Regions from separate parts of the Streptomyces sp. NPDC048483 genome, predicted to be linked through region 1. Evidence: riboswitches for the same ligand, from Rfam matches in the RefSeq annotation. Region 1 holds a riboswitch; each other region holds the start of a gene.

Region 1 (11,428 bases):
GATCGGCCGGCCGGCGCATCGATGTGCCGACGGACCGACGTGTGAGTCTGCCTGAGTCTGACGCGGACCATTGTGGACCGCCCCACTGACAACGCCGACCGCGACTCCCCTTTCGGCTCCCGGGGCGGCCGCGTAACGCCCTCCGTACGGGTCCGCTCGTCCGGGAACTTCGCCAGATGTCGGCGCGGTTGCATAGAGTGACAGGACTTCCTCGCAAGCGGATCGAAGGGACGTACATGCCCATGGGTCACACGGCCACAGAACAAGCCGGCTCCGGCGGCCTGACAGCGACCGAGCACCGGCTCGCCAACGGCCTGCGCGTGGTGCTCTCCGAAGACCACCTGACCCCGGTTGCGGCGGTGTGCCTGTGGTACGACGTCGGCTCCCGCCACGAGGTCAAGGGCCGTACGGGCCTGGCGCACCTCTTCGAGCACCTGATGTTCCAGGGGTCAGCCCAGGTGACGGGCAATGGCCACTTCGAGCTCGTCCAGGGCGCCGGCGGATCGTTGAACGGCACCACGAGCTTCGAGCGCACCAACTACTTCGAGACCATGCCCGCACATGAGCTCGAGCTCGCCCTCTGGCTGGAGGCGGACCGGATGGGCTCGCTGCTGGCCGCGCTCGACGACGAGTCCATGGAGAACCAGCGCGACGTCGTCAAGAACGAGCGCCGCCAGCGCTACGACAACGTCCCCTACGGCACGGCCTTCGAGAAGCTGACGGCCATGGTGTACCCGGACGGCCACCCGTACCACCACACCCCCATCGGGTCGATGGCCGACCTGGACGCGGCCTCCCTGGAGGACGCGCGGGCGTTCTTCGGTACGTACTACGCGCCCAACAACGCCGTCCTGTCGGTCGTCGGGGACATCGACCCCGAGCAGACGCTCGCCTGGATCGAGAAGTACTTCGGCTCGATCCCCTCGCACGACGGCAAGCAGCCGCCGCGCGACGGCACGCTGCCCGAGGTCATCGGCGGCCAGCTGCGCGAGGTCGTCGAGGAGGAAGTGCCCTCCCGCGCCCTGATGGCGGCCTACCGCCTGCCGCACGACGGCACCCGTGAGGCGGACGCCGCAGACCTCGCACTGACCGTCCTGGGCGGCGGCGAGTCCTCCCGGCTCTACAACCGCCTGGTACGCCGCGACCGCACCGCCGTCGCCGCCGGCTTCGGTCTGCTGCGGCTGGCCGGGGCGCCCTCGCTGGGCTGGCTGGACGTGAAGACGTCCGGCGGCGTGGAGGTCCCCGACATCGAGCGCGCCGTCGACGAGGAGCTGGCCCGCTTCGCCGAGGAGGGGCCCAGCCCGGAGGAGATGGAGCGCGCGCAGGCCCAGTTGGAGCGCGAATGGCTGGACCGCCTGGCCACGGTCAGCGGCCGCGCCGACGAACTGTGCCGCTTCGCCGTCCTGTTCGGCGACCCGCAGCTCGCGCTGAGCGCCGTCCATCGCGTCCTGGACATCACCCCCCAGGAGGTGCAGGAGGTCGCCAAGGCCCGGCTGCGCCCCGACAACCGCGCGGTGCTCGTCTATGAGCCCACCGAGCCGACCGCCCCGGCCGACCCGGCCGCCGACACCGAGAACGAGGAGGCGGACCGGTGAGCGACTCCACCACCCGCGCAGACTCCGCCACGCCCGCCATGGACTTCCACCCCCAGCCCCAGGGCGGCGCGCCCAAGCCCTGGGCCTTCCCGGCCCCCGAGCGCTTCCGACTCGCCAACGGGCTCACCCTGCTGACCAGTGACCGCCCCGGCCAGCAGGTCGTCGCCGTCGAGATCAACCTCGTCGCCCCTCTGGAGGCCGAGCCCGAGGGCCTGGACGGCATCGCCACGATCATGGCGCGCGGCCTGTCCGAGGGCACCGACAAGCACAACGCCGAGGAGTTCGCCGCCGAGCTGGAGCGCTGCGGCGCCACCCTGGACGCGCACGCCGACCACCCCGGCCTCCGGGTCTCCCTCGAGGTGCCGGCATCCCGGCTGCCCCGCGCGCTCGGCCTGCTCGCCGACGCACTGCGCGCCCCCGGCTTCCCGGACAGCGAGATCGAGCGCCTGGTACGCAACCGCCTCGACGAGATCCCGCACGAGCTCGCCAACCCGGCGCGGCGTGCCGCGATGGCGCTGTCCAAGGAGCTGTTCCCGGCCACCTCCCGGATGTCGCGGCCCCGCCAGGGCACCGAGGAGACCATCGAGCGCATCGACGCCGCGGCCGTACGCGCCTTCTACGACGCCCATGTACGGCCCGCCACGGCCACCGCCGTCATCGTCGGTGACTTCACCGGCGTCGACCTGGAAGCGGCGCTCGCCGACACCCTCGGCGCCTGGACCGGCTCCACCGCCGAGCCGCTCAAGGCCTCGGCGATCACCGCCGACGACACCGGCCGCGTGGTGATCGTGGACCGCCCCGGAGCCGTCCAGACGCAGCTGCTGATCGGCCGCATCGGCGCCGACCGGCACGACCGGATCTGGCCCGCTCAGGTGCTCGGCACGTACTGCCTGGGCGGCACGCTCACCTCCCGGCTGGACCGGGTGCTGCGCGAGGAGAAGGGCTACACCTACGGGGTGCGGGCCTTCGGCCAGGTGCTGCGCTCGTCCGCCGACGGGAGCGGCGCCGCGATGCTCGCGATCAGCGGGTCGGTGGACACCGCATCCACCAGGCCGGCCCTCGAGGACCTCTGGAAGGTGCTGCGGACCCTTGCGGCAGAGGGGCTGACGGACGCCGAGCGGGATGTCGCGGTGCAGAACCTGGTCGGGGTCGCGCCGCTGAAGTACGAGACCGCGGCGGCCGTCGCGGGCACGCTCGCCGACCAGGTGGAGCAGGACCTCCCGGACGACTTCCAGGCGCAGTTGTACGCCCGGCTCGCCGAGACCGGGACGGTCGAGGCGACCGCGGCCGCCGTCAACGCCTTCCCCATGGACCGGCTGGTGACGGTCCTGGTGGGTGACGCCGCGCAGATCGCCGAGCCCGTCAGGGAACTCGGCATCGGCAAGGTGACGGTCGTCAGCGGCTGAGAAAACCCGTTGTCTGACCGCTGGTCAGGCATGGATGGGTCATATATCGACAAGGCGGCTCCCGTGGTGCACCTTCGCCACGGGAGTCGCTGTATGTCCGGAATGGTGTGGCTGGTTGCCCGATGCCCCTGTGGCGTACGGCACAAAGAGCCGGTTCTGTTTGCCGATTGAAAGATGTCCCGATTAGCGTCGGTCCGGCTGTTCGTCACAAGTCCGCCACAACAGTGGCACCGGACAGTCATCGCCGAGTCCCCGTACGGCGCGAGCCAGGGGAGCCGGGGACCCACACGTCCCCTGGGGTGAATCGGACTCCTCTCCGGAGGAGCCCGTAGGAGACCTTCCTGCTCCGAACCCGTCAGCTAACCCGGTAGGCGACAAGGGAGGAAAGGACAAGCCAGCACATGGCGTTCACCCGTGCCACCGGGAAACATCGTGGTGCGAGCCGCACGGCTCGTACGACCCGCAAGATCGCCGGGATAGCCACCCTCGCGGCCACCGGCGTCGTCGCCTCCGTCGCCTCCCCGGCGATGGCCGCCACCAGTGAGGCGCACGTCGAGGACACCGGTCTGCAGCAGGCCGTCGTGATGGGCGACGAGCTCGCCAGCCGCGTCGAGGCGCAGGCCGACGCGCAGCAGGCGGCCGCCGAGGCCGCCGCCGCGCAGGCGAAGGCCGAGGCCGCGGCGAAGAAGGCGGCCGAAGAGGCGCAGCGGCTCGCCGAGGCCGCCAAGAAGAAGGCCGAGGCGAAGGCCAAGGAGGAGCGGGAGGCCAAGGAGCGCGCGGCCCGCGAGGCGGAGCGCAAGCGCCTGAACGCCTTTGTCGCCCCCGTCGCCGGCTCCTACGTCTCCACCGGCTACAAGGCCTCCAGCAGCCTGTGGTCCTCCGGCAGCCACACCGGCATCGACTTCCACGCGGCCACCGGCACCTCCGTCCACGCCGTCGGCTCGGGCACCGTCGTTGAGGCCGGCTGGGGCGGCTCGTACGGCAACAACATCGTGATCAAGATGCACGACGGGACGTACACCCAGTACGGCCACCTGTCGTCCATCGGGGTCTCGGTCGGCCAGACCGTCACCCCCGGCCAGCAGATAGGCCTCTCCGGTGCCACCGGCAACGTCACCGGCCCGCACCTCCACTTCGAGGCCCGCACCGGCCCCGACTACGGCTCGGACATCGACCCGATCGCGTACCTGCGTTCGCACGGCGTCGGCGTCTGACGCTCCGCGCGCCCAGGTGAAGCCCCGGCCATCGGCCGGGGCTTCCGCGTATCCGGCGGGCGGCAGGCGCCGGGCCGTCCGGGGCCGTGGCGGACCATGACGGACCCGTGGCGGACCATGACGGACCCATGGCCAAAAAATATCCATGAATTACCGGAGGCCGTCGGAAAAACCGTTCCGGTCGAATAGAGTCACACAAAACTCGCCGATCGGCGGGTTTCCCGGGGATTACGGCGGAGGCACGGACGATGCGAGGCCATCTTTCCGCGCATGCGGTGTGCACGGCGATTCGCGATGACATTGTCTCCGGTGCGCTCGCACCGGGGAGCCGGCTGATCGAGGAAATTCTCGCAGCCCGCTACGGCGTCTCCAGAGTTCCGGTCCGCGAGGCGCTGCGCACCCTGCAGTCCGAGGGCTTCGTCACCACCCGCCACCATGCGGGCGCCTGTGTCGCCGAGCCCACCGAGCAGGAAGCGGCCGATCTCCTGGACATCCGCGCCCTGTTGGAGCCGCTGGGCGCCGCCCGGGCCGCCGCCCGCCGCAGCCCCGCCCACCTGAAGGTGCTGCGCGGTCTCGTGCGGCTCGGCCGCGAACGGGCCCGGCACGGTCACCCCGCCGATGTGCGCCAACTGGACGGCTGGTTCCACGAGACGCTCGCCCAGGCGGCCGGCAGCCCCAGCCTGACGGCGCTGCTCACCCAGCTACGGCGCAAGATCGAGTGGATGTACGTCGTGGAACTGCCCGCGCGCGCCGCCGAGTCGTGGGACGAACACGGCGCGGTGCTGGACGCGGTGGCCCGCGGAGACGCGGAACGGGCCCGCGCCCTGATGGCGGCTCATATCGAACGTTCCCTCCCGGCGCACCGGCTGCGCCACCCCGCCGCGCCCGCGGTGAGGGACGCGAAACGGCCCGTCAACACGGGGCGTGCCCGCAATTAACATGCGGGCTGTATACAAAGGGGCGGGTAATGGGCGGGGCAATGGTTCCCGATGATCGGGGACCGGTATTTCTGCGCCTCATTTCCGGGGCCGGAGTAATTTGCACCCCGGGATTTCGGCGTGCCCGTACGGTGAATTCGGTCCGGATGGTTTCCTGCGGCGCCGCTTCACGCAAAGAAATGCCCCGCAGCGAATGGCCCCCGTGGCGAATCACCCCGGTCCGCACACCGGAATCGCCACGCACAACAACCACGCGCAGCAACCACCCACAGCCGTCACCCACAACAAGCCCCCGATGCAGCCCCCACCACAAAACGGCCCCGCGGCGGCGACCGTTTCCGGTCACCGCGGCGGGGCCGCGGACAGAGGAGAGCAGGGGCACCCCGACGGCGTCAGACCGTCTCGGGGAGCTCCTCCAGGCCCTCGGCGACGAGCTTCGCCAGGCGGTCGAGCGCGGCCTCGGCGCCCTCGGCGTCGGAGGCCAGCACGATCTCCTCGCCACCCTGGGCGCCCAGGCTCAGGACCGCGAGCATGGAGGCCGCGTTGACGGGGTTGCCATCGGCCTTGGCGATCGTCATCGGGATGCCGGCCGCGGTGGCCGCCCGGACGAAGATCGAGGCGGGGCGGGCGTGCAGGCCCTCGGCCCAGCCGACATTGACGCGGCGCTCAGCCATGGTGGTGCCCTTCAAGTCGGGTGACTGTTGTCTAGACCATTCTCTCACGCTGCCGGGAATGCTCCGGCAGCCCTGCGTTGTGGCAGAGGGTACGCATGCCGTGCCGGTTGTCGGTGCCCCGCCGTACGCTTGTCCGCATGCAGACGCAGCCGGACCACGCGTACCCGACCCACTGGGAAGCCGACGTGGTGCTGCGCGACGGCGGCACGGCGCAGATCCGTCCCATCACCCCTGACGACGCCGAGCGCCTGGTCTCGTTCTACGAGCAGGTATCGGACGAGTCGAAGTACTACCGCTTCTTCGCGCCCTACCCGCGTCTGTCCGACCGTGATGTCCACCGGTTCACCCACCACGACTACGTCGACCGGGTAGGCCTCGCCGCCACCGTGGGCGGCGAGTTCATCGCCACGGTCCGCTACGACCGGATCAACGACCAGGGGCTGCCCGCCAAGGACCCCGAGGACGACCAGGCCGAGGTCGCCTTCCTGGTGCAGGACGCCCATCAGGGCCGAGGCGTCGCCTCCGCCCTCCTGGAGCACATCGCGGCCGTCGCCCGCGAGCGCGGCATCCGCCGGTTCGCCGCCGAGGTGCTGCCCGCGAACTCCAAGATGATCAAGGTGTTCACGGACGCCGGCTACACCCAGAAGCGCACCTTCGAAGACGGCGTGGTCCGGCTGGAATTCGACCTCGAACCGACCGAGCAGTCCATGGCCGTGATGCGCGGCCGCGAGCAGCGCGCCGAGGCCCGATCCGTCCAGCGGCTGCTCGCCCCGGGGTCGGTCGCCGTCATCGGGGCGGGACGCGCCCCCGGCGGCGTCGGCCGCTCCGCCCTGCGCAACCTCCTCGACTCCGGCTTCACCGGCCGCGCCCACGCCGTCAACCACGCCTTCCCCGAGGGCATGGACCGCCTCGAGCCCGAAGGCGTACCCGCCGTCCGCTCGCTGCGGGAGATCCCCGACCCGGTCGATCTGGCGGTCATCGCCGTCCCCGCGGCCCGTGTCCCCGACGTGGTCCGCGACTGCGGCGAACACGGCGTCCAGGGCGTGCTGATCCTCTCCTCCGGTTACGCCGAGGCGGGCCCCGAGGGCCGCGAGCGGCAGCGCGCCCTGCTCCGTCAGGCCCGCTCGTACGGCATGCGGCTCATCGGGCCCAACGCCTTCGGCATGATCAACACCGCCCCGGCCGTCCGGCTGAACGCCTCTCTGGCGCCACAGATGCCCGGTGCGGGCCACATCGGCCTGTTCACCCAGTCCGGCGCGATCGGCATCGCGCTGCTCAGCGGGCTGCATGCGCGCGGCCCCGGTGAGGGCGGCATCGCCGGTATCTCCGCCTTCGTCTCGGCCGGCAACCGCGCCGATGTCTCCGGCAACGACCTCCTCCAGTACTGGTACGACGACCCGGACACCGATGTGGTGATCCTCTATCTGGAATCCATCGGCAACCCCCGCAAGTTCGCCCGGCTCGCCCGCCGTACCGCCGCCGTCAAACCGGTCGTGGTCGCCAAGGGTGCCCGGCACAACGGCACCGCCCCGCTCGGCCACGCCGTGCCCACGGTCCGTATCCCCGACGGCACCGTCGCCGCCCTGATGCGGCAGGCCGGGGTGATCCGCGTCGATACGGTCACCGAGCTGATCGACGCCGGACTCCTGCTGGCCTCCCAGCCGTTGCCGGCCGGTCCGCGCATCGCCATCCTGGGCAACTCCGAGTCGCTCGCCCTGCTGGCGTACGACGCCTGCCTGACCGAAGGCCTGCGTCCGCTGCGCCCCCATGTGCTCGCGCCCACGGCGACACCGGACGACTTCCGGGCCGCGCTCGCCGAGTCGCTCGCGGGCGAGGGCTGCGACGCCGTCGTTGTCACGGCCATCCCCTGGGTGGGTGAAGGGGAAGATGCCGTTCCGGGCACGAGCGAGGGCACCGCGCTCGCCGTCGCCCTGCGCTCCGCCGCCACGGCGGACCCGGCCAAGCCGGTTGCCGTCGTCCACCTCGCCATGGACGACCTGGCCGGGACGCTGGCCGCACCGGGGGAGTGCCCGGAGCCGCCGGCCCCGCCCGCCGAGCCGCCGGCCGCGCCCCGTGCCGAGCCGTCGGCCCCGGACGGCGCGCCGGCACAGTCCCACCCCAGCACCCCCGCGCAGATGCCCGACGGCGCTCCCGCCCAGGCCTCGCCCAGACCCCCGCTGCCCCCGTACCCTCCCTACCCCCCACGCCCCCCGGCCCCGCCCTCCGCCGGCCCGCAGACCTCCCGCGACGCCACGCCCCCGCCTCCGGCCCGACCCCGTCCTGTCCCCGTCCGCATCCCCGCATACCCCGCCGCCGAGCGTGCCGTCCGCGCGCTCGCCGAGGCCGTCCGCTACGCCGCCTGGCGCCGCGATGCCGCCGAGCCCGGCCGGGTGCCCGAGTACGACGACATCCAGGAGACGGCCACCGGGGCCGACATCGACCGGCTCCTCGACCGCCTCGCCCCAGGCCCCGAACGCTCCGCCCCGCTGCCCGCCGCCGACGCCGAGGCCCTACTCGCCCGCTACGGCATCCACGCCCGCCCCTCCCTGCCCGCCCCCGACCCCGACTCCGCCGTCCGCGCCGCCGCCCGGCTCGGCTATCCGGTCGCCCTCAAGACCACCGCACCCCATCTGCGGCACCGCGCCGACCTCGGCGGCGTCCGCCTGGACATCGCCGGCGAGCGCGAACTGCGCCGTACGTACGCCGAATTGACCGACTTCCTCGGCTCGCCCGAAGAGCTGCGCCCGGTCGTCCAGGCGATGGTGCCGCGCGGCGTCGACACGGTCGTCCGGGCCGCCATCGACCCGGCCGCAGGCGCCGTCCTCTCCTTCGGGCTGGCCGGCGCCCCCTCCCAGCTGCTGGGCGACATTGCCCACCGGCTGATTCCGGCCACCGACCGCGATGTCGCCGACCAGATCCGGTCGATCCGCGCCGCCCCGCTCCTCTTCGGCTGGCGCGGCTCGCAGCCCGTGGACACCACCGCGCTCGCCGAGCTGCTGCTGCGCGTCTCCCGGCTCGTCGACGACCACCCCGAGGTCGTCGGCGTCGACCTCGAACCGGTCGTCGTCGCACCACACGGCCTCTCCGTCCTGGGAGCCGGCGTCCGCCTGGCCCGGCCCCCTGCCACCACCGACCTCGGCCCCCGCCGCCTGCCCGTCTACTGAGGCTCTCGCGGCACGGCAGGCCCCGTAAGATGGACCCCATGGCTAAGACCGGTACGACGACCCAGGGGCTGCGCGCGGCGATCGAGCGCAGTGGCTATTACCCGACCCTCGTGGCCGAGGCGGTGCAGGCCGCGGTGGGCGGCGAACCGGTCGTGTCGTACCTCGTCCACCAGGAGACGACCTTCGACGCGAACGAGGTCCGCCGCCATGTCACGGTCCTGGTCCTGACCGGCACCCGCTTCATCGTCAGCCACACCGACGAGCAGGCCGCCGATGCCACCAGCCCCTCGCCGTACGCCACCACCTCCACCGAGTCCGTCAAGCTCGGCCGGATCTCCTCGGTCGTGCTCAGCCGCGTGGTCGCCAACCCCGAGTCGTACACCCCGGGCCAGCTGCCCCGGGAGGTCGTCCTCACCATCGGCTGGGGCGCCGTCGCCCGCCTGGACCTGGAGCCCGCCAGCTGCGGCGACCCCAACTGCGAGGCGGACCACGGCTATACGGGCTCCTCCACCGCCGACGACCTCTCGCTGCGGGTCAGCGAGGCGGGCGACGGCCCGGACTCGGTGCGCGAAACACTCGCCTTCGCCCAGGCGCTCTCCGAGGCCACCGCGGCCACCACCAGCTCCCGCTGATGGTGCACACGGCCCCCGCCTGGCCCGAACCAGCACCCCTCGACCCGCTCACCGCCCCGGTTCCGCAGTACGGCACCGGCTCGCTCGCCGACCTGCTGCCCACCATCACCGCAGGCCAGGGGCTGCGCGAGCTCGCCACCGGAATGGACCTGGCCCCCGCCGACCGGGCCTGCGTCTTCCTCATCGACGGCCTCGGCTGGGAACTGCTGCGCGCCCACCCGCAGGAGGCGCCGTTCCTCACCTCCCTCCTGGGCAGCTCGTTCAACGGCACCGGCCGCCCGCTCACCGCCGGCTTCCCCGCCACCACCGCCACCTCCCTCGCCTCGGTCGGCACCGGCCTGCCACCGGGCGCCCACGGCCTGGCCGGCTACACCTGCGAGGACCCGGCCACCGGCGCGCTGATGAACCAGCTGCGCTGGCGCCCGTGGACCGACCCGTACGTCTGGCAGCCCCACCCGACGGTCTTCCAGCTGGCCGACGCCGCGGGCATCCACACCTGCCAGGTCTCCGCGCCGGACTTCGAGCACACCCCGCTCACCAAGGTGGCGCTCAGCGGCGGCACCTTCCACGGCCGGCTCTCCGGCGAGGAGCGGATGGACCTCGCCGCCGAGCAGCTCGCCGCCGGCGACCGCTCGCTGGTCTACACGTACTACTCCGAGGTCGACGGCAAGGGACACCGCTACGGCGTCGACTCCGATGCCTGGCGCGGCCAGCTGATGTACGTCGACCGGCTCGCCCAGCGGCTGGCCGAGCAGCTGCCGCCGCGCAGCGCCCTGTACATCACCGCCGATCACGGCATGATCGACATCCCCTTCGACCCCGAGTCCCGGATCGACTTCGACGAGGACTGGGAACTGGGCGCCGGAGTACGCCTGTTGGGCGGCGAGGCCCGGGCCCGGCATGTGTACGCACATCCGGGTGCGGCCGCCGATGTGCTCGCCATCTGGCGCGAGGTGCTCGGCGAGCAGATGTGGGTCGCCGGCCGCGAAGAGGCCATCGCCGCCGGGTGGTTCGGCCCGCACGTCGACGACCGGGTGCGCGGCCGGATCGGTGACGTGGTGGCGGTCGCGCACGCCGACATGGCGGTCATTGCCTCCGAACGCGAGCCGGGGGAGTCGTCGATGGTCGGACTGCACGGCTCGATGACCCCGTCGGAGCAGCTGGTGCCCCTCCTGGAAGTCCGTACCTGACCCCTCAGGCCTTTGCCCGCCCTTTTCCCACGAGCCCGAAAGGCCCGCGACTTCCCATGCCCGAGCTGGCGTTCTTCTCCGGAACGATGGACTGCGGAAAGAGCACCCTCGCTCTGCAGATCGAGCACAACCGCTCGGCCCGCGGACTGCAGGGGCTGATATTCAGCCGCAACGACCGGGCCGGGCACGGCAAGCTCTCCTCCCGCCTGGGCCTGGTCACCGAGGCCGTCGAGGCCGCGGACGGGATGGACTTCTACAGCCACATCGTCGGCCTGCTCTCCTCCGGCGGCCGGGTCGACTACGTCATCGCCGACGAGGCGCAGTTCCTCGCCCCCGAACAGGTCGACCAGCTCGCCCGCGTCGTGGACGACCTCGGCCTGGACGTCTTCGCATTCGGCATCACCACCGACTTCCGCAGCAAGCTCTTCCCCGGATCCCAGCGCCTGGTGGAACTCGCCGACCGGATAGAGGTGTTGCAGGTCGAGGCGCTGTGCTGGTGCGGTGCCCGTGCCACGCACAATGCCCGTACCGTCGACGGCCGGATGGTCGTGGAGGGCGCGCAGGTCGTCGTCGGCGATGTCGCCGGCCGTGATGTGGCGCGCTCGCAGGCCGAGG
Region 2 (8,449 bases), on a different contig from region 1:
GCCGTGGCGGGCGCCAACGGTTCGGGATAGCGGGCGAGTTCGACGGTGGTGACCGGACCGGCCAGCCGCTCGACCTCCGCCGCATCACCCGTCCCGTCGGCGGTCACCCCGGTCTGCGCCGGCTTGAGCACCGCCACCGAGCGGCCCTGCGCGAGCGCCGAGGCGGCGATCGCGGCCGTGGTCACGGTCTTGCCGATCTCCGTGCCCGTGCCCGTCACGAACAGCACCGACATCTTTTCGCCTCTCCTCTTGAGCTTCGGCCGTCAGCCTTCGCGCGCCGCGGCGCACACCGCGGCGCAGATGCGCGCCACATCGTCGTCACCGGTGATGTACGGCGGCATCGTGTAGATCAGATCCCGGAACGGCCGCAGCCAGACGCCCTCCCGGACCGCCGCCCGGGTCGCGGCCGCCATGTCCACCGCGTGGTCGAGCTGGACGACGCCGATCGCGCCGAGGACGCGCACCTCGCGCACCCCGGGGAGGTCCGCGGCCGCCGCCAGACCGTCCCGCAGCCCGGCCTCGATCCGTTTGACCTCCTGGGCCCAGTCCTGGGAGAGGAGAAGGCCGAGGGAGGCGTCGGCGACCGCCGCGGCGAGCGGATTGCCCATGAAGGTGGGCCCGTGCGCCAGGACGGGGAGCTCGCCCTGGGAGATGCCGTCGGCGACCTCCGATGTGCACAGCGTCGCCGCGAGGGTGAGATAACCGCCGGTCAGGGCCTTGCCGAGACACATGATGTCCGGTGAGATGCCCGCGTGCCCGGCGGCGAAGAGGGCGCCCGTACGGCCGAAGCCGGTGGCGATCTCGTCGAGGACGAGCAGGACGCCGTGCGCGTCGCAGGCCTCCCGCAGCACCCGGAGGTAACCGGGGGAGTGGAAGGACATTCCGCCCGCGCCCTGCACCACCGGCTCGACGATCACCGCCGCCAGCTCCTCGGCGTGGCGGCCGATCAGCTCGCGCAGATGCGCCGCATACGCCTCGTCGGGTGCGGCATCGAAGCCGGCCGGCGGCGCGTCCGCGAAGATCTGACGCGGCAGCACCCCCTGCCACAGCTCGTGCATCCCGCCGTCCGGGTCGCAGACGGACATCGGCTGCCAGGTATCGCCGTGATAGCCGCCCCGCCAGGTCAGCAGCCGCTGTTTGCGCGGCTTGCCGACCGAGCGCCAGTACTGCAGGCACATTTTGACGGCGACCTCGACGGACACCGAGCCGGAGTCGGCGAGGAAGACATGCTGCAGCGGCTCCGGGGTGATGTCGACGAGACGTTTCGCCAGGCGGACGGCGGGCTCATGGGTGAGCCCGCCGAACATCACATGGCTCATCCGCTCCAGCTGGCCGCGCGCGGCGTCGTTGAGCACCGGGTGGTTGTAGCCGTGTACCGCCGACCACCAGGACGACATGCCGTCCACCAGCTCGGTCCGCCCCTCGACGGGCTGCGCCAGCCGCAGCCGGACGCCGGACGCCGACTCCACCAGCAGCGGTTCGGCGCGGCCGGGCATCGGCCCGTACGGATGCCAGACGTGCTGCCGGTCGAGCGCGAGGAGTTCGCCGGGCGTGAGGGCCGGCTCAGGCATTGGGCGGAAGGTCGGTACCGGCGCCGCGGCGGCGTACGGAGACCAGGTCCCGGCGGGTGTCGTCGGAGGGGGGAGCGGAGACCGTGGCGGCCTCGTCGGTCCGGGGGGCGGCCTCGGCTTCCGTACGGTGCTCCGGCAGCGTCGTGGTGTCCGTGCCCTCGACCTCGAACCCGGCGTCCGCGATCATCGCCAGGTCGTCCTTGCCGGCCTGGCCCTCGCTGGTCAGATAGTCGCCGAGGAAGATGGAGTTGACCAGGTGCAGGGCGAGCGGCTGCAGGCTGCGCAGATGCACCTCGCGGCCGCCGGCCAGCCGCACCTCCACATCCGGGCAGACGAACCGGACCATCGCCAGGATGCGCAGCGCGCGCTGCGGGGTGAGGTTCCATTCCTTGGCGAGGGGGGTGCCCTCGAAGGGGATCAGGAAGTTCACCGGAACGGAGTCGGGGTCCAGCTCGCGCAGCGCGAAGACCACGTCGACCAGGGCGGCGTCGCTCTCGCCCATGCCGGCGATCAGTCCGGAGCAGGCGGACATGCCTGCCGCCTGGGCCTGCTGGACGGTGGAGACCCGGTCGGAGAAGTCGTGAGTGGTGCAGATGTCGCCGTAAGTGGCTTCTGAGGTGTTGAGGTTGTGGTTGTACGCATCGGCGCCCGCTTCGCGCAGCCGGCCGGCCTGACCGTCGGAGAGCAGCCCGAGACAGGCGCACACCTCGACGCCCTCGTTCTGCTCCTTGATGGCGGAGATGGTCTCCGAGACGCGGTCCACGTCCTTGTCCGTCGGGCCGCGGCCGCTGGCCACCAGGCACACCCGCTTGGCGCCGCCCGCCACGCCGGCGGCGGCCGCCTTGGAGGCGTCATCGGGCTTGAGCCAGGTGTACTTGAGGATCTCGGCCTTCGACCCCAGCCGCTGGGAGCAGTACGAGCAGTCCTCGGGGCACAGGCCCGACTTGAGGTTGACGAGATAGTTGAGTTTGACCCGCCGCCCGAACCACTGGCGGCGCACCTTTCCGGCCGCGGCCACGACATCGAGCAGTTCGTCATCGGACGTCGCCAGCACGGCGAGCGCCTCTTCGCGGGTCGGCAACTCGCGCCGCAGTCCCTTGTCCACCAGTGTGTTCAGCAGGTCCATGATGGTGATCCTGGCGTACGCCACCGCCCTCGGCCAAGGAGGATTCCCACAACACGGCGGGATCGGGGTGTGTGTATCACCACACCGTGTCCGTGCGGAACGACCGCTAACGTCTATCGACAGCCCACAATCGAGGCCGCGAGACGAGGCCGTGACGACAAGGACGCCGATGCTTCAGGACGCCGCCCCCTCGCCGCTGCGCGACGCCTCGCCCGCGACGCCCGACGAGCCCTCCCGGCGGGCGTCCGGCGCGGCCTTCGACTGGATCGACGAGGCGCGCGCCGCACGCCGGCGCGCCGGACTGGTCCGTACGCTGCGGCCCCGCCCCGCCGACTCCCCGCTGCTGGACCTCGCCGGCAACGACTACCTGGGTCTGGCCCGGCACCCCGAGGTCACCGGCGGCGCGGCGCGCGCCGCCCAGCGGTGGGGCGCCGGCGCGACCGGCTCCCGGCTGGTCACCGGCAGCACCGAGCTGCATGCCCAGCTGGAGGCCGAACTCGCCGCGTTCTGCGGCTTCGAGGCGGCCCTCGTCCTGTCCTCCGGCTACGCCGCCAACCTCGCGGCCGTCACCGCGCTCACCGACGCCGCGACCCTCATCGTTTCTGATGCGGGCAACCACGCTTCCCTGATCGACGGCTGCCGCCTCTCCCGCGCCCGCCGCGAAGTGGCCCCGCACGCCGACCCGGAGGCGGTACGCGCCGCGCTGGCCGGCCACGACGGCCGGGCGCTCGCCGTCACCGACTCGGTGTTCTCCGTCGACGGTGACGCCGCGCCGCTGCGCGCCCTCGCCGAGGCCTGCCGGGCACAGGGCGCCGCCCTCGTCGTCGACGATGCGCACGGCCTGGGGGTCCTGGGCGACGGGGGCCGCGGTGCGGTGGCGGCCGCCGGACTGGCCGGTGACGCCGACGTGGTGACCACCGTGACCCTCTCCAAGGCGCTCGGCTCCCAGGGCGGCGCGGTGCTCGGCCCGGCCCGGGTCATCGAGCATCTGGTCAACACCGCCCGGTCGTTCATCTTCGACACCGGGCTCGCCCCGGCGGCCGTCGGCGGCGCGCTCGCCGCGCTGCGGCTGCTGCGCCGCGAACCCGAGCGCGCCGCCCGTGCCCGCGAGGTCGCCCAGGAGCTGCACGCCCGGCTCACCGCCGCCGGTCTGACGGCGGTACGGCCGGACGCCGCGGTGGTCTCCGTACAGGCGCCCTCCCCGGAGCGGGCGGTCCGCTGGGCGGCCGACTGCCGGGAGGCCGGACTCGCGGTCGGCTGTTTCCGGCCACCGTCCGTACCCGACGGGATCTCCCGGCTGCGGCTCACCGCCCGCGCGGACCTGACGCGCGACCAGGTGGATACGGCGGTCGGTGTGATCACCGCCACCGCGCCGGCGCTCTGAGGTCCCTCCGGGCGCCCAAATACGGTCTCCCGTCGCAGAGTTCACCGCTTCGGGCGACAGAATCCGTACAACTCGGTGGATCGGCCACCACACCATCAGCAACGGTGGCAGCCTGGCGCGCACAGCACCGGTCCGTGGCCGTACGGGACACCCCTGCGGCCACGGCGGAAAAGGGACGGCGTCGCCATGGCAGACCACCAGGAATCCTCACTCACCCTGCCGAGCGTCCCGGCGTCGGTTCCGCTCGCCCGCAGACATGTGCTGGAGGTGCTGGCCGAATGGGGTCTGCCCGCCGACACGGAGACCGCCGACGCCATCCGCCTGATCGTCTCCGAGCTCACCACCAACGCCGTCCAGCACACCTTCGGCCGGTCACCGACCTTCACCGTCGGGCTGCGCCTCGACCGGGACGCGCTGCTGCGGATCGGCGTCACCGACAGCCATCCGCGCCGGCCGCGGCGGCTGCCCGCCGCGGTCCAGCAGGACAACGGCCGGGGCATGGTCATCATCCGCTCCCTCGCCGCGGAGTCCGGGGGCCGGCTGTCGGTCGTGCCCACGGAGTGCGGCGGCAAGACCGTCACCGTGGCGATGCCGTGGACGGCCGGGGTCCACTGAGCCCCCCCGTCTCACGGCGCCGGGGCCCTTCGGGTGAACGCGCCGTGCAGCAGGGCCCGCAGGGTGTCCGCCGCCGGGGTGCCGCCGCCGGTGCGGCAGGCCACCGAGATCGTGCGGTGCAGCGCGGGCGGGTCCAGGTGACGGATCCCCAGCGGGGTCACCGAACCGGTCGCCATCATCTCCGGGACCACCGCCACCCCGAGCCCGGCGCTCACCAGGGCACACACCACGCCGTAGCCCGGTGACTCGCAGCGCACCGCCACACTCGCCCCGGCGTCCGCCAGCGCCGCCTCCACGGCGCGCCGATTGGGATTGGTCGGCGCCATGCTGACCAGCGGCTGGCCGGCCAGCTCGGTCAGCGCCAGCCGCCCGGTGCCCGCCGACAGCGCATGACCGGGGGCCGTGACCAGCACCAGCTCCTCGGTCAGCAGCGGGTCCAGCCGTACCCCGTCCGGCACCGGCACCGCCTCGCCGGGCACATACTCATGCGTCAGTGCCAGATCCACCTCACCGAGCGCCACCGCCGTCATCTCCTGCGGCGGTACGAACTCCGTCACGCTCAGCTCCACGTCCGGGTGCGCCCGCCGGAAGGAACTCAGGGCGGGCGGCAGCAGATGCGTACCGGCCGTCTGGAACGTCCCCACGCGCAGCCGGCCCCCCGACAGCCCGGTCAGCTGGGACAGCTCGTGCCGCGCCAGATCCAGCTCGTCCAGCACCCGCCGCGCCCGGACGAGCAGCAGCTCACCGGCCGCCGTCAGCCGGGCGCCGCGGTGGTGGCGCACCAGCAGCGCCGCACTCGTCTCCCGTTCCAGCTTGGCGAGCTGCTGGGAGAGCGCGGGGGCGGTGTAGCCGAGCCGCTCGGCCGCCCGGGTGATCGAACCGGCTTCCGCCACCGCCACCAGGGCGGCGAGCCGCGTGGGGTCGTACACAGAAGCCACTCCCTTAAGAATCTCTTTAGGCAGACCCAGAAGATCTCCCATACCTATTAAAGGCTCCTTCGGGCGATGCTGCTGTCATGGACGGACAGCTGATGGCATTCACCGGTGTCGCCGCGGGCATGGTCGCCCTGCCGGGCGCGGACTTCGCGGTCGTGGTGCGCAACGCACTCGACTCGCGCCGGGCGGGCGTGGCGACCGCCTTCGGGGTCGCGGGCGGACTGCTGGTGCACACCGCGCTGGCGGTGGCGGGGCTCGCGGCGGTGCTCGTCGCCGTGCCGGCGCTGTTCGAGACCGTTCAACTCCTGGGCGGCGCCTATCTGCTGTATCTCGGCGCCCGTGCCCTGATCTCGGTCGCGCGCCGGCCGTCCGCCTCCCGCGCACCACGGCCCGTCGGTCCCGCGACCGCCGCACCGGCCGAGGAGGCCCACCCCATGGGCCGCCTCGCCACCGCTCGCTGCCTGCGCCAGGGCTTCCTCACCAATGCGCTCAACCCCAAGGCCCCCGTTCTCTTCCTCAGCCTGCTCCCGCAGTTCGTCCCGGCGGGGCAGCCCGCGCTGCCCCGCACCCTGCTGCTCGCGGCCGTCGTCGTCGGCATGGCGGCGGTGTGGTTCCCCGCCGTGGCGCTGCTCGTCGACCGCCTCGGCGCCTGGCTGCGCCGCCCGCGGGTGGCCCGCGCCCTGGAGGCCGCCACCGGAGCGCTGCTGACCGCCCTGGGCGGCATCCTGCTCGCCGAGCTGGTACTCGCCTGAGCCACCGTCGCCCCCGCAGCTCCGCCACCCCCCGTTGATGTCGCAGGGCCCGGTCATTGCTCCAACGTACCCAGGCCCACTGACAATTGACGGAGAACAGTGGATCGCCGCAGCTCAGCCCACCCGTCCGTACCAGACGGCGGAACTCCAGATGCGCTCCAGCCGCACCACCGCGCCCGCCTTCGGCGCATGCCAGATCCGGCCGCTGCCCGCGTAGATGCCGACGTGGTACACGCCGCCGCTCGCGTGGAAGAAGACCAGATCCCCGCTTCTGCGCGCCCCGCGCGAGACATGACTGGTGTCGTTGTACTGCGCGGCGGCGGTACGCGGCAGCGCCTTGCCCGCGTGCTTGAACGAGTACCTCGTCAGCCCCGAGCAGTCGAAGCGGTACGGGCCTTGGGCGCCCCACTGGTAGGGCGAACCCCGCTTGGAGGCCGCGATCCGCAGTGCCTTCGTGGAGACCGCGGCCGCTTCGGCGTCGGGGGTTGCTCCCGGAGTCACGGTGGTGGCCCCGATGGTGACCATCGTGAGGGCCGAGACGGTGCCGGCGCGTGCCAGCAGATGCGGCAGATGCCTGCGCATGCTCATGCGCAACCCTTCGTCAGCCGCCTGCGAAGGGAGACCTGTCGGGTTCGGGCAGGCGAAGATGCCCGGCCGTGCGTACGGCTTCACCCCAAGGAGCCCGTCGGCCTTGCGGGCCGGGGCCCCGTCGTGCTCGGTTCCTCCGCTCCTGCCGATCCAACCGCGTCGACCTGACATCCGGCACGGCGGCAGGATTAGGCGCCCGTCCGGACCGCCCCGTCGAGGTGGCGGGGTCTTGTCGTGGAGGGATCTTTACGCCGTCACCGCCCAAAATCGCGCAAGAAATGCGTTGCGTGACATTGGTCACATTTACACCGATTGGTGACTTATGTCGGATTTTTTGAGGGGTGGGTGGTGGTGGGTGAGGCCGGGACCAGGGCTGAAGCGTCAACTGCCGCATGACGTGCAGGCGCGCTCTGCAACTCGTCGCCCCTCCAAGGCAAGCACGCGTGCTACGCCGTACGGGCGGGTCGGCCGGGGGCGTGTCGTGTCACGGCCCGGGCGGCGGGGGCAGTGCGACGAGCCGGGCCCGGCGCTCGCCGTCCAGCACCCGCAGCGCCCGGGTCAGCGTCCCGGAATGCAGTTCACTCTCGCCGCGGCTGTGCATCAGCGCCAGCGCGTCGCGCAGTTCGGCCGCCTTGCCGACCAGCGCCTGGGCCGCGCGCAGGCCGCTGTAAGTGCCGCCGCTGCGTGCCGGATTGATCCGGCCCAGCAGGTCCAGGACCTCCAAGTACCGGTCGATCACTTCCCCCTCGGCCCGCGTCAGTGCGGGCAGCGGCGGCAGCTCCGGTGGCAGCACCCTCGTTCACCGCGCCCCGGACGAGGCGGCGGACCGCTTGCGGCCGCGGGTGAGCCCGTCGATCAGGCCGTACTCCTGCGCTCCGCGGGCGTCGAAGATCTTGTCGCGCTCGATGTCGACGGCGATCACCTCGCGCGGCTGCCCGGTGTGCCGGGTGAGCAGCTCCTCCAGCTTGTCGCGGGTGCGCAGCAGTTCCGTCGCCTGGATCTGCAGGTCGGTGGCCTGCCCCTGGATCGGCTCGGGGAAGGACGGCTGGTGGATCAGGACCCGCGCGCTGGGCAGGGCCAGCCGCTTTCCCGGTGTCCCGGCGGCCAGGAGGACCGCGGCCGAGGAGGCGGCCTGCCCCAGGCACACCGTCTCGATGTCGCAGGAGACGAACCGCATCGTGTCGTAGATGGCGGTCATTGCGGTGAACGAGCCCCCGGGGGAGTTGATGTAGAGCGAGATGTCCTGGTCCGGGGCGGCGTGTTCGAGGTGGATGAGCTGCGCCATCACATCGTTGGCGGCCGTGTCGTCGACCGCGGTGCCCAGAAAGATGATCCGCTCGCTCAGCAGCTTGGAGTACGGGTCCAGGGTGCGCGTCCCGTTGGTGGTGCGCTCGGTGAACTCCGGCAGGACATAGCGGGCCGTCGGTCGCAGCATGACCGCTCCCCTCCTCTGTAAAAAATGTACAGGATGTACATCC
Region 3 (11,428 bases), on a different contig from region 1:
TGGTATGGCGCCAGGCGGACAACTCCCGCCGCGCGCAGTGGCTGGAGCTCGGGCGCCGCAAGGGTGTGCTGCCGGTGCTGCGCGGCGCGGCCGGAGTGGCGCTGGTCGGCGTCGGCGTGACCGGCATCGTCGTGCTCCAGGGCTCGGTGCGCAATCTCGGCTCGGTGCTGCAGGCCGCGCTCGCCGTCGTGGTCGGCATCGCGCTGCTGGCCGGCCCCTATCTCGTACGGATAACCCAGGACCTCTCCGAGGAGCGGCTGATGCGCATCCGCGCCCAGGAGCGCGCCGAGGTCGCCGCCCATGTCCATGACTCCGTCCTGCACACCCTCACCCTGATCCAGCGCAACGCCGACGACCCTCGGGAGGTGGCCCGGCTGGCCCGCGCCCAGGAGCGCGAGCTGCGCGCCTGGCTCTACAAGCCAGAGGGCCGCGGCAAGGAGGAGGACGAGGAACCGGTGACCCTGGCGGATGCGGTGCGCAAGGCCGCGGCCGAGGTGGAGGACCACCACGGCGTCCCGATAGAGGTCGTGGTCGTCGGCGACTGCCCGCTCGACGAGGCGCTGGGCGCCCAGCTGCAGGCCGCGCGCGAGGCGATGGTCAATGCCGCCAAGTACGGTGGCGAGGGCGGCGCGGTGCAGGTGTTCGCCGAGGTGGAGGGCCGTGCGGTCTTTGTCTCGGTGCGCGACCACGGCCCCGGATTCGACCTCGACGCGGTCCCCGCCGACCGGATGGGCGTACGGGAGTCCATCATCGGCCGGATGGAGCGCCACGGCGGCACCGCCCGGCTGCGCTCCGCGCCCGACGGCGGCACGGTCGTCGAGCTGGAGATGGAGAGGGAGCGGGAGGGGCAGCGCGGCGAGTGAGCCGGGCCGGCAGCGGGCAATGAGCCGGGCGGTGAGCGAGGGGGCCGAGTGGCGGGCGGAAGCGGCCTGGGGAAGCGGCCCGGGGAAGCGGCCCGGGGAAGCGGCCCGTACGGGTGGCCGGGGCGCGGGAGGATGACGGGCGGGGCATGACGGATCGTGAGGGACCATGACGCAGCGAACAGCAAGGGACGGACGGACGACATGAGCAGCGACGACGCCCGGCAGGGCGGCGCAGAGCAGGGCGAGGCCGGCGGCGCGGCGGACGAAGGGCGGACCGTACGGGTCGTGTTGGTCGACGACCACCGGATGTTCCGTACGGGCGTCCAGGCCGAGATCGGCCAGACCGAGCGCACCCGCCTCGAGGTGGTCGGCGAGGCCGCCGACGTCGACCAGGCGATCACGGTCATCAGCGCCACCCGCCCCGAGGTCGTCCTTCTGGACGTCCACCTCCCCGGTGGCGGCGGCGTCGAGGTGCTGCGCCGCAGCGCCACCATGATGGCCGACCCCGAGCGCCCGGTCCGCTTCCTCGCGCTGTCCGTATCCGACGCGGCCGAGGACGTCATCGGCGTCATCCGCGGCGGCGCCCGCGGCTATGTCACCAAGACCATCACCGGAACGGACCTGGTCAACGCCGTCTTCCGGGTCGCCGACGGGGATGCGGTCTTCTCCCCGCGGCTGGCCGGTTTCGTCCTGGACGCCTTCGCCTCCACCGACGCCCCGACGGTCGACGAGGACATGGACCGCCTCACCCAGCGCGAGCGCGAGGTGCTGCGGCTGATTGCGCGCGGATACGCGTACAAGGAGGTCGGCAAGCAGCTGTTCATCTCCGTGAAGACGGTGGAATCGCATGTGTCGGCGGTGCTGCGGAAGCTCCAGCTGTCCAACCGGCACGAGCTGACGCGCTGGGCGGCGGCCCGGCGGCTGGTCTGAGCGGCGCCGCCACGAGCCGCCAGGACGAGGGAGATGTCGGCCAGGACGAGGAAAGTGCCGTAAAGAAGGGCCAAAGACGGGCAACCAGGACCACGCGGATCGCCATCTAAGGGCGCGGAGAGGCTCACTGCCGGAGGCGGGGCCAGAACCACGGGGCCGGCACCACGCCCCGCCCCACGTCCTTCGCGTACATGTCCTGGAACGAGATCTCGATGAGCCTGACGGGCACGCCCTTCTTCCTCACCTCGCTCGCGCTGCTGATCACCGCCGTCGTCCTGCCGCTCGGCCTGTGGGGCCGAATAGCCGGCCCGCGCCTGATACGCACCCTCGCCCGGCTGCTGATGCTGCTGTTTGCCCAGGTCACCGCCATCGTCGTGGTCTTCGTCCTGGTCAACAACGCCAACAACCTCTACGACACCTGGGGCGATCTGCTCGGCACCGACAGCCATGTCCAGGCGGCGCAGGACCTCGGCCCCGACGGCATGGGCGGCCGGAAGATCAAGGACGAGCCCAAGCAGCTCCAGCGCTTCCGTCCGACGGGCGACCCGCGCATGGGCACCGGCGTGCAGATGACCGACCTCAAAGGCCGGATCTCCGGCGTCAGCGGCGAGGTCTACGTCTGGCTGCCACCGCAGTACAACGACCCCGCCTACCGGAACACGGAGTTCCCCGTGGTCGAGCTGCTGCCCGGCTACCCCGGCTCGGCCAAGGCCTGGTACGGGTCACTGCACGTCGGCGAGCAGCTGCGGCCGCTGATGCAGCGCGGTGAGATCAAGCCGTTCATCCTGGTGTCGCCCCGTACGAACATCCTCACCGGCGCCGACACCGGCTGCGTCAACATTCCCGGCAAGGTCAACGCCGACAGCTGGCTGACGGTCGACGTACGCAAGATGGTCATCGACAACTTCCGGGCCGGCGGCAAGCCGGACTCCTGGGCGCTGGCGGGCTATTCGGCGGGCGCGCACTGTGCCGCTAAGCTGGCGCTGGCCCACCCGGACCGCTATCGCGCCGCCGTCTCCCTGTCCGGCTACAACGACCCGGCGCTGGAGCCCGACTCCCTCGCCGGCAAGGACCCCAAGCTGCGCGTCGAGTCCAACCCGATGCATATCCTGAAGGCGGCGAACGCCACCGGTCGGCCGCCGCGTACCGCCCTGTACGTCTCCGGCGCGGCGGGCGACGGCTACCAGGCCGGCATCGGCCTCCGCCAGATCGCCAAGCCGCCGACGACGGTGACCGTGCACCAACTCGCGGCGGGTGGCGGCCACACCACGGCGGTGTGGCAGACCCAGGTGCCGGAGGTCTTCCGGTGGCTGGGCCAGCAGGTGGGTTCCTGACGGGGCGTCCCACGTTGTCGGCTTTCCCGCCGTGGGGGTTGCGCTTTGCCCGCCTTCGGCGGGCGGGGTGGGGGTTGGCCGACGCGGTCGCGTTTCTGGAGCGGTGGGTGCGACGTCAGGCTTCCAGGACTTCGTCCCTACAGCCTGCCGCCTCCCGTCCGTAGTCGACCTCCGGCCGGTGGGAGGAGGGGCACAGACGACGGCCGCCGGGTGCAGGGCATGCGCAACCTGCCACGCACCCTTTCCCGCCCACCCAGGGGTGGTCGCGAAACCGGCGGGAGGGGCCGGGCCGTAGGGACGAAGTCCTGGAGGACCGGCCCCGCACCCCACGACATCGCCCCGCGGCCAACCCCACAACCTCCCCCGATCCCGCCGAAGGCGGGCCCAGAACAACGGACGAGGCACGGCGCCGCACCCGGCAACGTGGGACGCACCCCGAAGGGACGGGCACCCGGCAACGTGGGACGCACCCATCAGGCAGGACGCGTCGCCGCCGCGAACGGCATTTCGTCGATGGGCGCGATACGGACCGGCGCCCCCGGATGCGGCGCGTGGATCATCTTGCCGTCGCCGATGTAGAGGCCCACATGGCTGATGCCGGAATAGAAGAACACCAGGTCTCCGGGGGCGAGTTGGGACCGGTCGATGCGCGTCCCGGAGCCGATCTGGGTGTAGGTCGTACGGGGCAGTGAGACGCCGCTGGACTTCCAGGCCGCCTGGGTCAGGCCCGAGCAGTCGTACGCGGCGGGGCCGGTCGCGCCCCAGACGTACGGCTTGCCGAGGGCGGCGTGGGCGAAGGAAACGGCCTGTGCGGCACGGGAGTTGGGGGCGGGGGCTGCGGCGGATCCGTCCGTCGGGGGCTCGTCCTTGGGCGACATCCGGCGCCGCTGTTCGTCCGTCAGCCGGTCGAGCAGCGCCTCGGCGGCGCCCAGTTTCCGCACGACCGTGAGGCGCTGCCGCTTCAGCGTGCCTTCGTGGCGCGCCAGCCGCTCCGCGGTGGCCTCGGCGCGGCCGCGGACCTGGCGGACGCTGCCGAGCCGGCGTGCGTAACCGGCCACCGCGTTGGCCTGGTGGCTGCCCGCGCGCTCCAGGACTGTGGCGCCGTCCAGATAGCGCTGCGGGTCGGCGGACATCATCAGCCGTACGGCCGGGTCCACGCCGCCCGAGCGGTACTGGCTCCCGGCCATCGTGCCCAGCTCCGCCTTGGCGGTGTTCAGTTTCTGGGTCCGGCGGGCGGCCTCGTCCTGGAGCCGGGCCAGCTCCGCCCGTGCCGCGTCGGCCTGTTCCTTGGCGCCGTTGTAGTGCTGTGTCGCCACCTCTGCCTCCTGGTACAGCGCATCGACCCGGCCCTTGACCTGGGCGGGGGTGGGGCGGGGAGCGGCCTGGCCGGTGCCGTCGAAGGCGGTGGCGCCGGCGGCGCCCGCCAGGGCCAGCGTGGCGGCCGTACGGCCGGTGCGGGAGCCGCCGGCGAGGGCCAGCGGGTGCTGCTTGGTCTTGCGGTGCGACGCCACTGGGGCCGTCACTTCCTTCCCTACGGGCCGGGCCGACCCGAGGACGCTAAACCTGCGGGTCACGGCGTTGCGCCCAGTTGCCCGGAATTGGCGGCTTTCGACCGGGGGTGATGGGTGACTGACCGTGCGGCCGCCGTCCACTGGGTCGCAAGGTGCCTGCCGTGACCGATGCGGCGATTACGGGCGCCCTGCCGGAAGGTGCGTGCTATGCGGTGGATACGATCCCGCACTATGGACGTAGTAACCAATATCTTCGTCGGCCTGCACATCGTCGGCATCGCCTCCCTCCTGGGCGGCTTCCTCACCCAGATGAAGGCGATGAGCGCGGGCACCGCGCGCTTTGTGCCGGCCATGCTGCACGGCGCGCTGACGATGCTGGTCACCGGCATCGTGCTGGTCGGGCTCAATCAGGCCCAGGACCACACCCTCAACAACATCAAGATCGGCATCAAGATGGCCGTCCTGGTGGTGATCCTCGCCCTGGTCTACGTCAAGCGGGACGAGGAGACGGTCGCCAAGCCGCTCTTCGGCGCCGTCGGCGGGCTCACGGTGGCCAACATCTTCATCGCGGTGCTCTGGACCTGAGGCCCCGGCGCCCGTACCGGCCCGTGCCTCCCGTACTGCCCGTGCCTCACGTACTGCCTGTGCCTCCCGTACATACAGCTCACCGCGCGGTCGTCCCGATGAAAGGACGGCCGCGCGGTGGCGTGTGGGGGGTGGCCGTGGGGGGTGGCCTTTTGGGGAACGGGCCGGGTCAGGCCGGGCGGACGTTCCCGTAGATCGGCATGTAGTAGATCGACTCCACCCGGACGTTGGCGCCCGGCTTGGGGGCGTGGATCATCTTGCCGTCGCCTATGTATATGCCGACGTGGCTGATGTCGCTGTAGAAGAACACCAGGTCGCCGGGCTTGAGGTCGCCGGTCGCGACCCGCTGGCCGACCTTGACCTGGTCCCAGGTCGTCCGCGGCAGATCGACGCCGGCCGCCTTCCACGCCGCCTGGGTCAGGCCCGAGCAGTCGTAGGAGTTGGGACCGGTCGCGCCCCAGACGTACGGCTTGCCCATCTGCGCGCGGGCGAAGGCGAGGACCTTCTCGGCCTTGGTGGAGTACGAGCCGTCGTCGGTGGACCCGCCGCCGGTCTGGCCTCCGGTGTCGCCGCCGGTCTGGCCGCCGGTCGAGCCGTCGTCGTCGTGCTGCCGCTGGCGCTCGCGCTCCTGCTGCTTGCGCGCCTCCTCCTCGGCCTTGCGCTTGGCCGCCGCCTCCTTCTGGCGCTCCAGCTCCGCCAGCCGCGCCTTCTCCTGCGCGGTCAGCCGGGACAGCAGCTGCCGGGCCTCGGCCAGCTTGCCCTGGACGGACCGCTTGGACTCCTCCAGGGAGGCCTTCGACGTCTGGAGCCGCTCCAGGCTCCGGCTCGCCTCGGCCCGCTGCTGGGCGGCCGCCGCCTGCTGCTCCTGATAGTTGGCGACCGCCTGCTGCTGCCGACCGGTCAGCCGCTCCATCAGATGCGTACGGTCGAAGAATTCCTGCGGGTCCTTGGCGAGCATCAGCTGCGTCGTCGGATTCATGCCGCCGGTGCGGTACTGCGCCGAGGCGAACGTGCCCAGTTCGCGCCGGGACTCGTTCATCTTCTCCGCGCGCTTGGCCGCGGCGTCGAGCAGATGGTTGACGGTGGCGCGCTGCCGGTCGGCGCTCTCCTTGGCTGCGTTGTACTTCTGGGTGGCCACTTCGGCCTGACGGTAGAGCCCGTCGACCTTCTGCTTGACCTCTTCGATGGAAGGCCTGGGTGCCCTGGGGGCGGCGTCGGCGGACTGCGAGAGCAGCGTGACCGAGGCGAGGGCGGCGGTGGTGAGCCCGGCCGCCGTACGGCTTCCGGACGTGGTGAGAACGCGGGTGCGCGGCTTGCGATGCGACGCCAAGGCCGGCGACTCCTTCCGTGGACCGCCTACCGGGTTAGCTGTCGGGTTCGGGCGGTGTCGCTGACGGAAGGCTTGCCCTACGGTCGGTACGTCCGCCGCTGGCGGCCGCACCGGTCGATTCACCCCGGTGGTGCTGGTGGGTCCCCGGCTCCGGGTGCCTGGTGGCAGGGCCGGACTCGGCGCAGGCGGCCCGTGCGGACGGTCGTTCGCGGGGAAACGGGCTACCCGAGCAGGCACGGTAGCCAACTCGTGTGGCTCCTGTGAAGGCTGATGTTCGATATGCCCGAAACCTTTTCGTGACCTTTTTCGGAAGGCCGGAAAACGCTGCGGTATCCGGAGCCGCCGGGTGCCCGATCTGGAGAGGGCGGGGCCGACTGTCGGTGCGGCGGCCTAGACTCGGTGGGCGATGAGCAGCCTCTTTGACGACAGCTTCCTGGCGGACCTCGGCCCCAAGGGCGAGGAGCCCCCGCCACCGCCCGAGGACGACCACGGCCCGGTCCCGGAGGAGATCCCCGCCGATCTCTTCGACGGGAAGTTCGACGCGCCCGTGCCCAGGGAGGCGTACTACCGCGACGGCGCCGCCCGCCCGCCCCTCGACCCGGCGGCGCTTCTCGAGGGGCTCAACGACGAGCAGAAGGCCGCCGTGATGCACACCGGCGGCCCGCTGCTGATCGTCGCGGGCGCCGGCTCCGGCAAGACCCGGGTGCTCACCCACCGCATCGCGTATCTGCTCGCCGAGCGCCATGTCCACCCCGGCCAGATCCTCGCGATCACCTTCACCAACAAGGCCGCGGGTGAGATGAAGGAGCGCGTGGAGGAGCTGGTCGGGCCCCGCGCCCACGCCATGTGGGTCTCCACCTTCCACAGCGCCTGCGTACGGATCCTGCGCCGGGAGAGCAAGAAGCTGGGCTTCACCTCCTCCTTCTCGATCTACGACGCCGCCGACTCCAAGCGCCTGATGGCCCTGGTCTGCCGCGACCTCGACCTGGACCCCAAGCGCTTCCCGCCCAAGTCCTTCAGCGCGAAGATCTCCAACCTCAAGAACGAGCTCATCGACGAGGAGACCTTCGCCGGCACGGCCGCCGACGGCTTCGAGAAGACCCTGGCCGAGGCGTATGCGATGTACCAGGCACGGCTGCGCGAGGCCAACGCCCTGGACTTCGACGACATCATCATGACCACGGTCAATCTGCTCCAGGCCTTCCCGGATGTCGCCGAGCACTACCGCCGCCGCTTCCGGCACGTCCTCGTCGACGAGTACCAGGACACCAACCACGCCCAGTACACCCTCGTCCGCGAGCTGGTCGGCGCGGGCACGCCCGACATCCCCGCTGCCGAGCTGTGCGTCGTCGGTGACGCCGACCAGTCGATCTACGCCTTCCGCGGCGCCACCATCCGCAACATCCTCCAGTTCGAGGAGGACTACCCGGACGCGACCACGATCCTGCTGGAGCAGAACTACCGCTCCTCGCAGACGATCCTCTCGGCCGCCAACGCCGTCATCGAGCGCAACGAGAACCGCCGCCCCAAGAACCTCTGGACGGACGCCGGCGCCGGCCCCAGGATCACCGGCTATGTCGCGGACACCGAGCACGACGAGGCCCAGTTCGCCGCCGACGAGATCGACCGGCTGACGGACGCGGGCGACGCCAGGGCCGGCGATGTCGCCGTCTTCTACCGCACCAACGCCCAGTCCCGCGTCTTCGAAGAGATCTTCATCCGGGTAGGGCTCCCGTACAAGGTCGTCGGCGGTGTGCGCTTCTATGAGCGCAAGGAGGTCCGCGACGTCCTCGCATATCTGCGGGTGCTCGCCAACCCCGAGGACACCGTCCCGCTGCGCCGCATCCTCAACGTCCCCAAGCGCGGCATCGGCGAGCGCGCCGAAGCCATGATCGACGCCCTCTCCTCCCGCGAGAAGATCACCTTCCCGCAGGCGCTGCGCCGCGTCGACGAGGCGTACGGCATGGCCGCCCGCTCCGCCAACGCCGTCAAGCGCTTCAACGTCCTGATGGAGGAGCTGCGCACGATCGTGGAGTCCGGCGCCGGGCCCGCCACGATCCTGGAGGCCATCCTGGAGCGTACGGGCTACCTCGCCGAGCTCCAGTCCTCCACCGACCCCCAGGACGAGACCCGGATCGAGAACCTCCAGGAACTCGCCTCCGTGGCCCTGGAGTTCGAGCAGGAGCGGGGCGAGGACAACCCGGGCACGCTCTCCGACTTCCTGGAGCAGGTCGCGCTGGTCGCCGACTCCGACCAGATCCCGGACGAGGACGAGGAGGGCAGCGGCGTGATCACCCTCATGACGCTGCACACCGCAAAGGGCCTGGAGTTCCCGGTCGTCTTCCTCACCGGCATGGAGGACGGCGTCTTCCCGCATATGCGCGCGCTGGGCCAGACCAAGGAGCTGGAGGAGGAGCGCCGGCTGGCGTATGTCGGCATCACCCGCGCCCGCGAGCGGCTCTATGTCACCCGCTCGACGATGCGCAGCGCCTGGGGCCAGCCCTCGTACAACCCGCCCTCCCGGTTCCTGGAGGAGATCCCGGACGACTACGTGGAGTGGAAGCGGACGGGACCCGCGACGCCGTCCGCCTCGATGGGTGGGCTCTCGTCGCGTGGCGGTGTCGGCGGGGGAATCGGCGCCTCACTGTCGTCGGCCCGCTCGAAGGGCCCCAGCGGCTTCGCGACGCGGCGCGCCACGGACCGGCAGGTGGTCGCGCTGGCCGTCGGCGACCGCGTCACCCACGACAGCTTCGGCCTGGGCACCGTCGTCGGGGTGCAGGGCAGCGGCGACAACGCCGAGGCGACCATCGACTTCGGCGGCGAGAAGCCGAAGCGGCTGCTGCTGCGGTATGCGCCGGTGGAGAAGCTGTAACGCCGTAACAGGGGTGGGCGGCGGTCAGTTCGGATCGAGGCCGTGGCTGCGCAGCCACGGCAGCGGGTCTATCGCCGAGTCGCCACCGGGCCGTACCTCGAAGTGCAGATGCGGGCCGGTGGAGTTGCCGGAGTTGCCCGAATAGGCAATCTGGTCACCGGCCTTGACCGACCCGGAACGGATCTTGGTGCTGCTCAGGTGGCAGTACCAGGTCTCCGTGCCGTCGGCCGCCGTCACGATCGCCATGTTGCCGTAGGCGGAGTTCCACTGGGTGCGTACGGTGCCGTCGGTGGCGGCCATGACCGGGGTGCCGTAGCTGACCGGGAAGTCGATCCCGGTGTGTACGGACATCCAGTTCACGCCGGCCTGGCCGAAGAGCGCGCTCAGCCCGTGGTCGGTGACCGGCAGCACGAACTTGGGCCGCAGGGCCTCCTTGCGGGCCGCCTCGTCGGCGGCGCGCTTCTTCTCGAGGGCCTGGCGCTGCTTGAGGTCGATGCGCTCCTGGGTGCGGTTCGCGCGGTCGCCGAAGTCCCGGGCGTCCGCGCTGAGTCCGGCGAGCTGGGTGTCGAGCTTCTTGTTCGCCGCGGACGCCTTGACCGACCCGGCGTCTCCCATGGCCTGGGCGGGCTTGTCGTCCTTCTTGTCGTCCCCGACGAACCCGGTGACGGAGGCGGCCGCGGCGGCGCACACTCCCATGGCGGCCACCGAGGGCACGGCCACGGTCAGCAGCGCCGAGCGCTTGGCCGTACGGCGACGGCCCCGGCCCCGTACGGGCTTCCCGGCCGCCGGCCCCGCGACCCGCCGCGCGGCGGGGGCCGGGGCGGTGACCGGCATCGCCTGGGTCATGGCGTCGGCCACGGAGGTGGCGTCGTCGGTCGGGTCGTCGGTGGGGTCGGAGAGGCGGGTGGGGGAGTCGGCCTCGAACCGGGGGGGTTCGACATCGGCAGCGTCGTACTCGGCAGTGCCGTAATCGGAGGTGCCGTACTCAGCGGTGTTGTACTCAGCGGTGTCGTACCCGGAGGCGTCGTACTCGGCTGCCTCGTACGCGACGGTCTCGTACGCCGGCGGGCCGGCCTGCGCCGGGATGTCGGCGATCAGGTTCTGGTCGGCGGTGGACCAGATCGCGGTGGCGTCGTGGCCGGCGGTGTCGTATGCGCCGGTGGCGTACTGACCGGTGTCGTAACTGCCGGTGTCGTAGGTGCCGGTGCCGTACGCGGGCTGCTCGTACTGGTCGTACTGCGGGTACTGATCGTGTTGCCGGTACTGCTCGGAGCCGGCGTTCTCGTCCGTGGTGTGGGCGTACGGGTCGTAGCCCCCATAGGTGCCGGTGTCATACGCGCCGGTGTCATACGAGCCGCTGTCATACGTACCGGTGGCATAGCCATCTGCGGTGTAGCTGCCCGTTGTTGCGTAGCTGCCGGTGTCGTAGGCCCCGGTGTGGTCGTACGTGGTTGTGGGCGCGGCGTACGTGCCGGTCGTCTGATAGCTGCCGGTCTCGTAGGCACCTGCGTCATACGTACCTGCGTCATACGTACCGGTGCCGTAGGTGTAGCCGCCCGTGTCGTACGGGGCCGCGTCGTATTGACCCGTTTCGTACCCGCCCGTGCCGTACGGGCTCGTGTCGTGCGAGCCGGGGAGTGAGCCGAAGAGCGGGTCGCCGTCGCCATACTCGCCGTAGCCGGGCGCGGGGTGCTGCTGCGCGTGGGAGTCGTAGGCCGGGTAGCCCGATGGGTGACGGTCGTTCACCAACTTCTCTTTCGCCTCGGCAGCAGGAGAATTAGCGGCGACTGTACCCGGCGGTACGTGACGGCGACAATCTTCTACAGGTTTCCGACTCGACGAGAAGGGGCATTTGGCCGCCTTTCGGGAGCCCGCATGCGAGTTCTTGGCGCCCCGTTCGAGGTTTGTTCGAGAAAAAGACAAGGTCGGGTCGCGAAAGCGGGCCGCCGCGGCGTGGCGTGCGATGCATTCAGGCCACTGAGATGGCGTTTTCTCTGCCTTCC

The links. A riboswitch is a leader RNA that binds a small molecule or an ion and turns the genes downstream of it on or off. The one in region 1 is predicted to bind cyclic di-AMP.
Positions count from the first base shown of each region.
Region 2: it holds a riboswitch for cyclic di-AMP, as region 1 does, so the genes downstream of both, AB0D04_RS17575 (NlpC/P60 family protein) here and AB0D04_RS16760 (M23 family metallopeptidase) in region 1, are expected to answer to the same signal.
Region 3: it holds a riboswitch for cyclic di-AMP, as region 1 does, so the genes downstream of both, AB0D04_RS12600 (NlpC/P60 family protein) here and AB0D04_RS16760 (M23 family metallopeptidase) in region 1, are expected to answer to the same signal.

Region 1 covers NZ_JBEZJZ010000027.1:12,038-23,465, reverse strand. Annotated here, with positions in the region: gene AB0D04_RS16770 (pitrilysin family protein) at 243-1,595, shown strand; gene AB0D04_RS16765 (pitrilysin family protein) at 1,634-3,001, shown strand; cyclic di-AMP (ydaO/yuaA leader) riboswitch at 3,234-3,389, shown strand; gene AB0D04_RS16760 (M23 family metallopeptidase) at 3,403-4,215, shown strand; gene AB0D04_RS16755 (GntR family transcriptional regulator) at 4,464-5,153, shown strand; gene AB0D04_RS16750 (HPr family phosphocarrier protein) at 5,546-5,827, opposite strand; gene AB0D04_RS16745 (GNAT family N-acetyltransferase) at 5,965-8,991, shown strand; gene AB0D04_RS16740 (DUF5998 family protein) at 9,030-9,623, shown strand; gene AB0D04_RS16735 (nucleotide pyrophosphatase/phosphodiesterase family protein) at 9,623-10,813, shown strand; gene AB0D04_RS16730 (thymidine kinase) at 10,870-11,428, shown strand, end outside.
Region 2 covers NZ_JBEZJZ010000029.1:25,037-33,485, reverse strand. Annotated here, with positions in the region: gene bioD (dethiobiotin synthase) at 1-233, opposite strand, end outside; gene AB0D04_RS17605 (adenosylmethionine--8-amino-7-oxononanoate transaminase) at 264-1,571, opposite strand; gene bioB (biotin synthase BioB) at 1,564-2,697, opposite strand; gene AB0D04_RS17595 (8-amino-7-oxononanoate synthase) at 2,867-4,081, shown strand; gene AB0D04_RS17590 (ATP-binding protein) at 4,268-4,696, shown strand; gene AB0D04_RS17585 (LysR family transcriptional regulator) at 4,708-5,625, opposite strand; gene AB0D04_RS17580 (LysE family translocator) at 5,712-6,383, shown strand; gene AB0D04_RS17575 (NlpC/P60 family protein) at 6,498-6,971, opposite strand; cyclic di-AMP (ydaO/yuaA leader) riboswitch at 6,975-7,163, opposite strand; gene AB0D04_RS17570 (hypothetical protein) at 7,456-7,764, opposite strand; gene AB0D04_RS17565 (ATP-dependent Clp protease proteolytic subunit) at 7,771-8,406, opposite strand.
Region 3 covers NZ_JBEZJZ010000018.1:56,441-67,868, forward strand. Annotated here, with positions in the region: gene AB0D04_RS12575 (PspC domain-containing protein) at 1-863, shown strand, start outside; gene AB0D04_RS12580 (response regulator transcription factor) at 1,065-1,793, shown strand; gene AB0D04_RS12585 (alpha/beta hydrolase-fold protein) at 2,006-3,127, shown strand; gene AB0D04_RS12590 (C40 family peptidase) at 3,601-4,650, opposite strand; gene AB0D04_RS12595 (hypothetical protein) at 4,870-5,223, shown strand; gene AB0D04_RS12600 (NlpC/P60 family protein) at 5,393-6,553, opposite strand; cyclic di-AMP (ydaO/yuaA leader) riboswitch at 6,561-6,745, opposite strand; gene pcrA (DNA helicase PcrA) at 6,960-9,425, shown strand; gene AB0D04_RS12610 (M23 family metallopeptidase) at 9,450-11,171, opposite strand; gene AB0D04_RS12615 (alpha/beta fold hydrolase) at 11,395-11,428, opposite strand, start outside.